Regions from separate parts of the Staphylococcus felis genome, predicted to be linked through region 3. Evidence: predicted binding sites of a transcription regulator. Region 3 holds the regulator's gene; each other region holds the start of a gene.
The links. The regulator Rex, encoded in region 3, represses fermentation and respiration genes when NADH is low (regulators of the CRP and FNR family bind a similar motif). The targets are predictions, from matches to a motif close to TTGTGAAATATTTCACAA.
Positions count from the first base shown of each region.

Region 1: a site for Rex is predicted at 1,754-1,771, ahead of C7J90_RS05090 (nitrate/nitrite transporter). Genes of this name have one in related genera too.
Region 2: a site for Rex is predicted at 1,929-1,946, ahead of adhE (bifunctional acetaldehyde-CoA/alcohol dehydrogenase). Genes of this name have one in related genera too.
Region 4: a site for Rex is predicted at 1,993-2,010, ahead of C7J90_RS10340 (L-lactate dehydrogenase). Genes of this name have one in related genera too.

Region 1 covers NZ_CP027770.1:1,115,947-1,119,421, forward strand. Annotated here, with positions in the region: gene C7J90_RS05080 (sensor histidine kinase) at 1-959, shown strand, start outside; gene nreC (nitrate respiration regulation response regulator NreC) at 970-1,620, shown strand; gene C7J90_RS05090 (nitrate/nitrite transporter) at 1,854-3,023, shown strand; gene C7J90_RS05095 (M20/M25/M40 family metallo-hydrolase) at 3,321-3,475, opposite strand, start outside.
Region 2 covers NZ_CP027770.1:714,699-718,173, reverse strand. Annotated here, with positions in the region: gene deoD (purine-nucleoside phosphorylase) at 1-475, opposite strand, end outside; gene C7J90_RS03460 (GntR family transcriptional regulator) at 954-1,682, opposite strand; gene adhE (bifunctional acetaldehyde-CoA/alcohol dehydrogenase) at 1,966-3,475, shown strand, end outside.
Region 3 covers NZ_CP027770.1:2,455,607-2,459,081, forward strand. Annotated here, with positions in the region: gene C7J90_RS11745 (YeeE/YedE family protein) at 1-943, opposite strand, end outside; gene C7J90_RS11750 (redox-sensing transcriptional repressor Rex) at 1,609-2,253, opposite strand; gene C7J90_RS11755 (ABC-F family ATP-binding cassette domain-containing protein) at 2,406-3,475, shown strand, end outside.
Region 4 covers NZ_CP027770.1:2,213,031-2,216,505, reverse strand. Annotated here, with positions in the region: gene C7J90_RS10350 (hypothetical protein) at 113-445, shown strand; gene C7J90_RS10345 (alpha/beta hydrolase) at 655-1,473, shown strand; gene C7J90_RS10340 (L-lactate dehydrogenase) at 2,052-3,002, shown strand; gene C7J90_RS10335 (transcriptional regulator, SarA/Rot family) at 3,114-3,475, shown strand, end outside.

The DNA.
Region 1 (3,475 bases), 1.1 Mb from region 3:
AAGAAGGCAAAGTGATTTATATGAACCATGCGGCAAAGCGTGTCATATCCCCTAATAATATTTTTACAGAAGCGCCGCATACGATTTGTGGTAGGTGTGAAGGCCATACGAATGAGTATGGACTCCAGACTTGTTTCAATTGCTTTTTGGAATCAGAGGATTTAGGAGGATCAACGTTTCAAGTATTTATGAAAACAACAGATGACACGATTGAGCCTTTTACAGCATCTTATCAAACGATAGATGAAAAAAAGCAAATTAAAGCTTTTACATTACAAAACGTCACACCTCAGTTACAACGACAGGAAAAATTCTATCAACGCAACATGATGCAAAAAACGATTGCCGCTCAAGAAAATGAAAGAAAACGTATTTCTAGAGAGTTGCATGATGGTGTGGTGCAAGAGTTGATTAATGTCAATGTAGAGTTACGTTTGTTAAAGTACCAACAAGATATTGATACTTTAATCGAACATTCCAAAAATATAGAAGGTTTGATGGCCAAATTGATTGATGATATTAGAAATCTCTCACTTGAATTGAGGCCGTCTTCACTTGATGATTTGGGACTCAATGCTGCGTTTAAGTCTTATTTTAAACAGCTTGAAAATAACTATGGATTGATTGTCAATTATCACTATGACATGGAAGAGGAACGCTTTGATAATGAAATTGAAACCGTCGTCTATCGCGTCGTTCAAGAAGCGGTATTTAATGCGATGAAATATGCAGCTGTAGATACAGTCGATGTGAATGTACGTAAAGATGATATTCATTTATATGTGGAAGTGTCTGACCAAGGCCAAGGCTTTGATCCAAAAGATTCACCCAAAGGCTCTGGTTTAGGATTGTATGGTATGAATGAGCGTGCTGAATTGGTGAACGGGCACCTAAATATCGAAACACAAAAAGGGAAAGGTACGATTGTCACGTTAGAAGTACCGATTAACCAAAAGTGAGGGAACAAGAATGAAAATCGTAATTGCAGATGATCATGCAGTAGTACGGACTGGATTTTCAATGATCTTAAACTTCCAAGAGGATATGGAAGTGGTAGGTACTGCTGCAGATGGGGGAGAAGCTTACCAAAAAGTAATGGAACACGAGCCGGATGTACTCATTATGGATTTAAGTATGCCACCTGGTGAATCAGGGCTCATTGCTACTAGTAAAATTCTTGATAGTTTTCCTGATACTAAAATCTTAATCTTAACAATGTACGATGATGAAGAATATTTATTTCACGTTTTAAGAAGTGGTGCAAGTGGATATATTTTAAAAAATGCACCTGATGAACAATTGTTATTAGCAATACGTACGGTCTATCAAGGGGAAACATATATTGATCCTAAAATGACTACATCATTGGTCAAAGAATTTGTACAGTCATCTAAAAATGATGATTATTCGAATGATCCATTTAAAATTTTATCTAAGCGAGAACTGGAAATATTACCACTTATTGCTAAAGGATATGGCAATAAAGATATCGCGGAAAAGCTATTTGTGTCAGTTAAGACAGTCGAAGCGCACAAGACGCGAATTATGGACAAATTAGACTTAAAATCTAAACCTGAATTAGTCGAGTTTGCATTAAAGAAAAAATTACTTGATTTTTGAAGTGGGAAACAGTAACAAAATTGAGATTTGCATGGAATCTTAATATTGTTACTTTTTTTATGGGATTTTTAGAGGGGCGTAAACCACTTGGCAAAGATAGGGATACTCCTTCAAGTGTATAGGGGATATCCTTATGTTATCAAATTCACAATAACTGTAAACTAGACTTAAAGTTAATCATGCTTTAGTTAAATGAATGATTTCAGAATTGAAAAAGAAAAGGTGAATGAACGATGAATAAGTCTAGTGGTGGTTTACAATTAGCACTTCAAACATTAAGTTTGGTAGCTGGATTTATGGCGTGGAGTATTATAGCGCCATTAATACCATTTATTTCGCAAGATGTTACAATTTCAAGTGGTCAATTGTCTATTATTTTAGCCATTCCTGTAATCCTTGGATCGGTGTTGCGTGTCCCATTTGGATTTCTAACGAATATCGTTGGTGCGAAGTGGGTATTTTTTGGAAGTTTTATTGTTTTATTAATACCAATCTTTTTATTAAGTCAGGCGACATCACCAGGGTCATTAATGTTCGCAGGATTTTTCTTAGGTGTTGGGGGCGCGATTTTTTCAGTTGGTGTAACTTCAATACCGAAATATTTCTCAAAAGATAAAGTAGGACTTGCGAATGGTATTTATGGTATGGGGAACTTAGGAACGGCTGTCTCTGCCTTTTTAGCACCTTCTATTGCAGGCATGATTGGATGGCAAAATACAGTACGTAGTTATCTTATTGTAATGGTCGTTTTTGCTGTTGTCATGTTTATTTTAGGTGATAAAGATGAACCTAAAGTTACAGTGCCTCTTATTGAACAATCAAAAAAATTATTTGCTGATTATAAGCTTTATTATTTAAGCTTCTGGTATTTTATTACCTTTGGATCATTTGTGGCATTTGGCTTGTTTTTACCTAACTTTTTAGTGGAACATTTTGGTGTTGACAAAGTTGATGCAGGTATAAGAACAGGTGTGTTTATCGCATTAGCGACATTTCTACGACCATTAGGTGGCATATTAGGGGATAAATTTAATGCAGTCACAATGTTAAAAATATTTTTTACGCTAATGATTGCAGGTTCTTTAATTTTAGGGCTTTCTAGTCATATGGTGTTGTTTACAATAGGGTGTTTAACTGTTAGTGTTTGTGCGGGTATTGGTAACGGACTTGTCTTTAAGTTAGTGCCGTTTTATTTTACAAAGGAAGCAGGTGTAGCAAATGGTATTGTATCGATGATGGGAGGCTTGGGAGGATTTTTTCCACCTATCGTCATATCAATCGTGACATCAATGACAGGTACAAGCCATTTCGCATTTATCTTATTGTGCCTTTTGGGGCTCATTGCACTATGGACAATGTTTAATTTAGGAAAACGTGAAAACAAAATGAATATAGAAGTTTAACTTTATTGGAAAGTTAAGATGAGAACAGGCTGGGACATAAATATCTCTAAGTTTTCTTATAATGAGATGATTCAATCATTGATACGAAAGTGTATATTTTTAAAAGTATTTTAATGTAAAATGACATGTATATCACGTCGTATTGTTGGCGAGACGCCTGAGGGAATAGGATGAGCGTCGAGACCGGGGCTCGACCCATCCCCCTAGGAAATGCGAGCCAAACAATACAAATTATTTTAGGATTGATGTCCTAGCCTGTTTCAAATGGGAGAGACGACTTGAATTTTTATCTCTTATTTAATTGTCTTTGATAAAGTGGCGTTTGATAATAGTCTCGAGTACGACAGGTAATTCTTCAAAAGCGCTATTTTTATGAATCCGTTCGCTGACTTTATGGGCATCTTTTCCGATTGGACCACAATTGATTAATGGTGCTTGTATACGTTCAATAG
Region 2 (3,475 bases), 740 kb from region 3:
TCGATAAAATGTTACCTACATGATATGAAACGCCTTTTTCACGCGCTTTGTCTACTGCTTTTTCTAATAAATGGTATGAAGCGATAGGCGCAAAATGACCTGGTAAGCGATATTGCTGAACATAATTTGAGTCTGTTGAAGCACCTTGAGCAATAATCACATCATACAGTTGGATATCGTCTTGCATCGCGCCACAAGAGCCAACGCGAATCAGCTTCTTGCACCCAAATGTATGAATTAATTCATATGAATAGATACCTATAGAAGGGATACCCATACCCGAACCCATCACTGATACTTTCTGCCCGCGATACGTCCCAGTATAACCAAACATATTACGAACTGTGTTAAATTGTTGTACATCTTCCAAATACGTCTCCGCTATAAATTTGGCACGCAACGGATCACCCGGTAATAATACCGTTTCTGCAATCTCGACGTTATTCATTGGTTTAATATGTGGTGTTGTTTTCATCTTAACAACCTCCCTATGTTGTATAGTTATTTGTCTAATTGTCTAACCACTTATATATTACAACAAAAAGATAACGCTTTCAATCCATGATTTATGACATCTTTAAGAACTTTTTCTTCTAAAAGATACATCTTTACCGTCAAAAAAGAGGCTAGGATATAACGCTTAAAATAAATAACGCTAAAAGGGGACTGGGACATAAATATCTCAGTCCTTATTTTTTAAAGTATAACAGTGAATCATGACATGCATAAACGACGTATTGTTGGCGAGACGCCTGAGGGAATAGGATGAGCGTCGAGACTGGGGCTCGACCCATCCCCCTAGGAAATGCGAGCCAAACAATACGAATGATTGATAAAGGAAAAGCGTAGAGATGATTCAATCATGAATCATCTCTACGCTATATTTTGGGATTATGGCCCAGCCTCGATTACTGAGATATTTATGTCCCATCTCCTTCAATGATGGAATTATTTTAATTGTCACGAATTCGTGTTACTTTAATTTCTGCATTATCTTGTGGGAGGTACCATTTATTAATGATAATTGGGCTGTCATGATTACTATAGAGGGACTCCATTACAAGCCAACATTGCTGACCTCCATCAAAAACATTCTTATCATGCTTAAAGTGTGGATTGTGTGTGATAGCATACTTCAAGTCTGATTGATATGCATGTTGATAGACCGTTTCTTCTACAAATGTAATCATTTCCGTTTCATTTTGAGTCTTAATACCAAAAGTATCGATGACATTTAATGGAATAAATGTAAAACATAAAGCATCGGCGTTTGAGTTATCATCTCGCGCATAATAGCGTTCCATTGCAATCACAGCAGATGGATGGTGTGGAAATAAATAATTTGTATAGTCGCTCTCCAAATCAACTCGATAATTCACGGATTGAAGAGTCATAGGAAAGCGCGCCATTTGATATAACGGATGCGCTAAAGTCGTTACACTTGAAGCGTGACGTTCATGTAACTTTGAAATCACGAAATGCCCTTTTCCCCGAACACTTTCGACTACACCATCTTCTACGAGTAACTTAATTGCTTGACGCAAAGTCATGCGACTCACACCAAAGCGTTCACACAACACTTTTTCAGTCGGCAATGCGGCCCCTCCCGGAAATTTCCCTAGCTGTATTTCTTTATATAATGTATTATAAATATTTAAAAATTTGGGCTGTGATTGAGTCACAAAACAACCTCCCATCATTCTTAATTCAAAATCGTTCATACACCGAAAAGTGGATGCATAACATTATCTTCTACTATCATACAATAAACGCTAACAGTATCCTATCCGAATCTTAATTCTAAAACGCTCCTTTTTCAAAATGCTTTGACATCAAAGCCTCGGATGATTTTGTTCACGATTTAGACGCAATTGATTCAAAAGGCTACCAAAATTACTTTACCTTCCTCATAAATTATACTATACTGATTGTGAAAAAAATCACAAATGGTTGGAGGTATGCATTATGTCATCTGTTTTAGAAAAAAAGTCTCAAGAAGTTAACGTTTTAGAAATGATTAACACACTCGCTACCAATGGACAAATTGCCCTGAAAGCCCTCGCAACAAAATCTCAAGAAGAAATAGACCGTATTGTACATGAAATGAGTATGGCAGCGGTAGATCATCACATGTCTCTCGCTAAACATGCCTATGAAGAGACAGGTCGCGGTGTTTATGAAGACAAAGCGATCAAAAATCTATATGCATCTGAATATATTTGGAATGCGATTAAAGACAACAAAACAGTTGGTGTCATCGGTGAAGATACTCAAAAAGGATTAACTTATGTCGCTGAACCTGTTGGCGTGATTTGTGGTGTCACACCTACAACAAACCCAACATCAACGACTATTTTTAAGGCGCTGATTGCTATCAAAACAGGAAACCCTATTATTTTCGCTTTTCACCCAAGTGCACAACAATCATCAAAAGCAGCTGCTGAAGTGGTTTTACAAGCAGCGATTCGTGCTGGTGCTCCTGCTCATGCGATTCAATGGATTGAACACCCTTCAGTCGAAGCGACTAAACAATTGATGAATCATAAAGATATCGCATTGGTTCTTGCAACAGGTGGTTCTGGAATGGTGAAGTCAGCTTATTCGACAGGTAAGCCTGCACTTGGCGTTGGCCCTGGTAACGTACCGTCGTATATCGAAAAAACAGCACATATCAAACGCGCAGTCAATGATGTAATCGCATCTAAAACATTTGATAATGGTATGATTTGTGCTTCGGAACAAGCTGTTATCGTTGACAAAGCAATATATAGCGAAGTCAAACAAGCATTCAAAGCGCATCAATGTTATATCGTCTCAGCTAAAGAACTTGAACGCCTTGAAAATGCCGTTATGAATGAAGATAAATACGCAGTGCGCCCAGATATCGTTGGACGATCTGCAATGGAAATCGCTGAAATGGCCAATATTAAAGTCCCAAATGGTACAAAATTGCTAATTGCTGAATTAGAAGGTGTCGGTAAAGATTACCCGCTCTCTCGCGAAAAATTATCACCCGTCTTAGCGATGGTTAAAGCCAAATCAACAGAAGATGCGCTTACATTATGTGAAGGTATGCTTGATTTAGGTGGTCTTGGACATACTGCAGTCATTCATACAGAAGATACACAATTGCAACAACAATTTGGATTAAGAATGAAAGCGTGTCGTATTCTTGTAAACACACCATCAGCTGCTGGAGGTATTGGTGATATGTACAATGAATTAATTCCATCGTTAACATTAGGGTGCGGTTCTTACGGTAAAAACTCTGTATCACATAACGTGTCAGCTACAGATCTTATCAATATCAAAACCATTGCGCGTCGTCGTAATAATATGCAATGGTTCAAACTTCCACCCAAAGTATATTTTGAACAAAATGCATTACTTTATTTAACAGAAATGGAAAAAGTAGAACGAGTCATGCTCATTTGTGACCCAGGTATGGTCGAATTTGGATACGCTGAACGCGTTG
Region 3 (3,475 bases):
CTGCCGTTGCAACAAGACCATTACCAATAGAACATCCCCCTGCAACTGCTGCACCAAATCCCATACATGCACCACCCAACGCACTGTTACGAATGGTCTTTTTATCAGGTAATCTCCATTTAAATTCGCGTGATCCTCGTGCTGCTATATATGATCCTACAAAAATACCTAAAACTAGAAATACACCCCAATCTAACACCGACACATCTCCTGTCGTTAGAAATTGAACAATATTCGCTGATGGTGTTGTTATCCCTAATCCACCCGCTCTACCTGTAGATTCGCTCATTGGCCATGCGATTAATGCAATGAGACCAATCGCAATCGCAGCAACGAATGGATGTATACGCTTTTCAAATAAAAGGTGACGTATCCCTGTATAACGCGACTTTAATTTTGGAATCGCAATGTTTGATTTTGGCTTACGAAGCGTTTTAACGACGACAAATAATGTAATGCTAATAAGTACAATCAACCATATCCAACCGGGGATTCCAGTTGAAGATGCCATATCAGCGTTGGTAACAGTCGTACTATTGATTTGATCTTTTAGTGGCAATAAAATGCCATATTTGGAAACCGCGGCCAAAAAACCATACATCGCTAATGCTATCCAACTGCCAATTAGCCCTTCACCAGCTCTGTAGTATGTACCAGTAGCGCATCCACCAGCTAGTATTATACCGACACCAAATATAAAAGAACCGATTATCGTACCAATAATGGGAAATGTTCCATTATCAATATGAATAACGCCTGCAGTGTTAAGCCCGTATATGCCAATAGCTTGTATCGTAATCGCAATTAAAAGTGCGTAAAATATTTTATTATTTTTTTGCACGTACATATCTCTAAATCCGCCTGTCAAACAAAAACGAGTACGTTGCATTACAAAACCTAATAACACCCCTACAATTAGTCCACTTATGATTGTCCAAATCAAATAAACCCCTCCTATATCCGATTAACATTATATGAATTATAGAATAAATTATCCCTTTTGACAAGGCCATTTTAAAAATGGATGCTACTATTTACTTTTTAATTCAAACATAAAAGATTCGTTTATTATATGGGGCGTTCTTCAATTCTATTTTTGAGCATCTTTAAAATAGTGGCAAAAAATTATAAGAGGATAAAATTTTTAGAAGCTATTTATGATAGAAGGATAATAATAAACTTAATAGATTAAAAACTTTGTATAGAGTGGTTTACAGAAAAGCATTCATACTCGTTTTGATCGGAAAGAATGACTACAGTTAAGCACTGATATATTTAACTTAAGGAATATTAGCCTCATTTATGAGTACATACAATATAATTGAGCCATACTCCAATAATAAAACTCCCTTCCCAATATTTAAATGTTCCTCAGAAATCGGGTCATCTTTTTCCAATTGATGGCTCGATTTTTTGCATAAAAATAACGAGACTTATCCGGGGCTAAAGTGTCATAAACTTATATCATTTGTCATTAACGATTAAGTTTATTCACGACATTAGTGTATGCGTTATGACAATTTTTATTCTGACTAAAGGCCCCTATATCTCGCGTTCTTTTAATATACTTTTTTATTGAGCAGATAATTATAACCTAGTATCGCCCGTTTACTGTTGCTTTCCATAATTTTTCATAAAGAATAATAATGATTGTAATTCAACACCTAGATCAATTTGGTGAACCTGAACATGATTAGGTGTCACTACGCGTTTAGGTGTGAAATTAAGAATTCCTTTAATACCTGATTTTACTAAATGATCAGTAACTTCTTGAGCTACGGCAGCTGGTGTTGTAAGTATCATTACCTCAATACAGTGTTTTTGAATAACTTCTTCAATTTCTTCCATAGATTTAACTTTGACATTACCGATTTGACTCCCTATAATATTGGGATCAATATCAAACGCCTCAGTAATAGTCATATCATCATGAATTGAGAAGTTATAACTAATTAAAGCCTTACCTAAATGACCTACTCCAATGACACCGATTTTAATAATATCTGCATCGCTCAATTCAGATTTAAAAAATTCTAATAAACTATCTATATTATAGCCATACCCCTTTTTTCCTAACTCACCAAAATACGAAAAATCACGTCGAATTGTTGCAGAATCAATATTTAACCCTTCACTAATCGCTTTAGAGTTGACTCTATCTTCACCTTTAGCTTTTAAAGTGTTAACAAAACGATAATATAGCGGTAGACGTTTTAATGTCGCTCTCGGAATTTTGTTTACCTCTTTCGCCATTTGCAAACCTCCAAATCATTTTCAGATATTTGTGATAAACTTCACAGTATATACACTTACAATTATACCCGAATATAACTAGTAATAAAACAGTAACTATTTTATAGATGAATCATTTATTGTAAAATATAATATTGAGAGGAGTATGCCTAATGATATTAATGCAATTGAATCAAATCTCAAAATCCTTTGATGGCGAAACGATTTTTGAGAATGTTCATTTTGAAATTAAAACTGGAGAGCGTATCGGCATAGTAGGTCGTAACGGTGCGGGAAAATCAACACTAATGAAGCTGATTGCCGGTGTTGAAGGATACGACGAAGGACATATTTCAAAAATTAAAAATTTACGCCTCGGTTATTTGACACAACAAATGACTTTAGACACGCAAAATACCGTGTATGAAGAAATGTCAAAACCATTCGTGTATCATCAATCTTTAGCAGATAAGATGCAAGTCGAAGTTGATTGGTTAAGTCAACACGTTGATCAGCACGATACAACTGCGTATCGAGAACACCTCCAACGTTATGAAAATATCTCAAATGAATTTGAGAAGTTGGGCGGTTATCAAGTGGATAGTAAGATTAAAACTGTTTTAAATGGGCTTAACTTCTCTGAAAAAGACTACCAACGACCGGTGAATGACTTTAGCGGTGGACAAAAAACCCGATTGTCACTTGCTCAAATGTTATTAAGTGAACCTGATTTATTATTACTAGATGAGCCGACCAACCATTTAGATATGGAAACGACACAATGGCTTGAAGATTATTTGAAATTTTTCAAAGGGGCCATTGTCATTATCTCACATGATCGTTATTTTCTAGATAAAATAGTAACACAGATTTACGATGTCTCTCTTGGTGAAGTGAAGCATTATGTCGGTAACTACGAAAAGTTCATTCAACAACGTGATCAATACTTTCAAAAGCGCCTTGCAGAGTATGAACGTCAACAAGCTGAGATTAAGCGACTAGAAAATTTTGTCGACAAAAATATTACAAGAGCTTCTACAAGTGGAATGGCTAAAAGTAGACGCAAAATGTTAGAAAAAATGGAACGTATCGAAAAGCCTATGCTTGATGCAAGAAGTGCCGATATAAAGTTTGACTTTCAACGTAATACGGGAAATGATGTTTTCCATATCCGTCAGCTTGAGATTGGCTACGATTCCCCTATTACATCACCTATCAATTTAGAAGTCACTAAAGGGGATCA
Region 4 (3,475 bases), 240 kb from region 3:
AAAGAATGTTAATTGAGTGTAAATTCAAATGGATAATCTTAACGATAACTTTAAATTTACGAAGCCTATTTCATGTTAACATGAAATTATTAATGCATAAGGGAGTAATGTTATGTTTAGAGATATGGCTTTTTATATTTTTGGGACGCAACTCGATACGTTTATTCAATATTTTGTATTTGAGTTAATTTTGATGGTCTTAATTGGAACAATTGTTGGCATTCTAACAAAAAAATTATGGATTGTTTTAGTTGTAGTTATAGGCTTAAATGTAATTGATATTGCGATTCTAGCCAATTTTAATGCGAGTCAAGGGAATGGTACTTTAATAGGTCAATTTTTCTTAATGTTACTTGCTAAATTATTTCCTACTTTTTATGAAGTACTATTAACTGTGTTACTCTTAAATGTACCATTAGTGAGAAAAACGTTTAAATTAAGTTAATGATTTGTCACAATGACTTTGAGGTTATTACAAATCTAAATTGATATGAGATTGAGATGTGAAGTGATTCTATCAGGGGATGGCTTTGGATCCAATCTCTTTTTTGATACCACTAGCCATATTAATTATCCAATTTGATATCGCTAGTCATAGATTACAATTAAACGTTATAATAGAACATATTATGTTGTAAGGAAGGAAAATACAATATGTGGAAATGGGAAACAGAAGTTGAGGCAAAAGGTGTCGTTGTCATTGTCCATAATATGTTAGAACATACTGGGCGATATGCGTATGTCATAACGCAACTAAGACGAAATGGTTTTCACGTCATTATGGGTGATTTACCAGGGCAAGGGCAAACGTCTCGAATGAACAAAGGTCAAATCGACTCATTTGATATATATCATGAACGTGTTTTAGAGTGGTTAGCTATAGCTGAAGAGTATCACTTACCAACTTTTATGATTGGTGTAGGTTTAGGTGGCTTAATTACGATTAATTTATTAGAAAAAGTAGACTTAAACCTTGAGGGAATTGTGCTGTTGTCACCATTACTAGCATTTCAAAACAATAGGCAAACTCGACAAAAAACACTTTTTTCAAATGTAGGTGATATATCAAAAAGTGCTAAATTTGAATTAGGTATCACTTATGAACATTTAACGCGTCATCCTGAAGTGCTTGAAGATACATATAGTGATGCTTTAATGCTAAAAAAGGTGAGCTATCATTGGTATAAAGAGGTAGTTCAAACAATGAAGGAGACAAATGATTATTTAAATCAATTAAAGAATGTTCCGACTTGTATAATGTTTGGTGATCAAGACAAAATAAGTGATACAAATGCGACGATGGAATTGATAAAATATAAAATGTTTGACGAGTTATATTTTAAAGTTTGGAAAGGTTTGAATCATGAAATTCATAATGAACCAGAAAGAGATGCAGTAATGCAATATATCCTTACTTTCTTGAATAATCGAGTCTATACTTCAGGGTTTATATACGAGCAGGAAACTTTTTAATTATAATCATTTTGGATGTCAGGAAGAGAACTTTTTACTCAATTCACTTCTTGACATTTTTAATAATAGGATGCCAATCATTTTAAATAAGTTTTGAAAAAAGAAGGTTCTATAGTAAACCGGACTGCTGTATAAATAATTTTATTTATTTGATTGTTCCATAAAGCCTCGCTTTTCTAGGCGCTTCACCTCAACTCATTTTAAGATTGAACTTACCCAATCTTAAAATGGATTTTCGGTTACGGCAAGATGCCTCAGAAGTCTCGGCTTAGGAAACAATCAAATGTGCTATATTTATTCACACCCCTAAGTTATAAAATATGTTTTACCAACTCAATTTTACTGATTTATGTTGTATTAAAAGAGGCATTAATGTTCAAGACTTTATGATCACGCAACGAAAAAGGAGTTAAGCAATCTATTATTGCATAACGCCTTAATTTAATGCGACCAGTCCAATTTAACTGAGAGCCAAAAAAATCATACTTGCATTTCTAATAAAAACATGGTAAATTATATATGTGAAAAAAATCACAATTAGTGATTAATACTGAAGGAATAGATTGGAGAGAGTCATGATGTCTAAAAAAGGTAATAAAGTTGTATTAGTAGGTAACGGTGCGGTTGGAGCAAGTTATGCATTTACAATGGTTAGTCAAGGTGTTGCTGACGAACTATTTATTATAGATATCAATGAAGATAAAGTATTAGGTGATGTACTTGATTTAAATCACGGTGCACCATACGCAATGTCGCCTGTAAAAGTAAAAGCCGGGAAATATGAAGACTGTAGTGACGCAGATTTAGTAGTCATTTGTGCAGGCGCGCCACAAAAAGTAGGAGAAACACGATTAGATTTAGTTGAAAAAAATGCCAAGATATATAAAAACATTATTACTTCTATTATGGATAGTGGTTTTGATGGTATATTCTTAATTGCTGCAAATCCAGTGGATATCTTAACATATGTCACATTAAAATATTCTGGACTTCCAAAACATAAAGTAATTGGTTCAGGTACAATTTTAGATACTGCGAGATTCAGACATTTATTAAGTGAAGCATTTGAAGTGGCTCCGGCTAGCGTGCACGCTAACATTATTGGTGAACATGGTGATTCAGAGGTGCCTGTATGGTCTTCGGCTACAATTGCAGGTGTTCCTTTATACGAAGAGCTCAAAAATAATCCAGAAAAGGCTCATTTAATTGATGAAATATATGTGAAAACACGTGATGCTGCTTACGAAATTATTCAAGCCAAAGGAGCGACTTATTATGGTGTTGCAATGGGCTTAATGCATATTTCTAAAGCTATTCTAAAAAATCAAAATGTTGTTTTAACAGTTTCTAGTTACTTAGAAGGTGAATATGGACATACTGGCGTCTATACAGGTGTTCCAACATTAATTAATGGCGAAGGGGCAACACGTATTATTGAGACACCTCTTAATGAAGATGAAAAAGAAAAATTTGAGAAATCAGTTAATGTTTTAAAGCAAATGCAAGATTCTATTGATTATTTATTCTAAATGAATAATGAATATTAAGTTTTTAACGATATGACATTGATGATAAGTGATTAAGTCTTTTAACGTTAGGGTAAAAAGGTTATAAGGACTCTTATGAAAGGAGACTTAATCATGATTAGAGAAAAAGATTTTGAAGTGAGCCAGTTATTGCACTTAGAGGATTTGCAAAAAGAGGTTGAAGATGTCTTTGATTCAATTGAGCAAAAATATAAATTATCTAAAGAAGAGTTCCTAATTTTACTCATGCTTTGGGACAAAGGGTCGATGTCATTAAAAGAAATGGATCAATACGTTCATATTAAATCGTACAAAAGAACACGTGTTTATAATAACTTAGTTGAAAAACAATGGATTACAAAGAAAAGACCACAAAATGATGAGCGAACAGTACTGATTTATTTTAATGAAAATAAATTAAATGAAAAGCAAGAGTTAATACAATTTGTATGCGCTAAAATAAAGGATAGACAAAA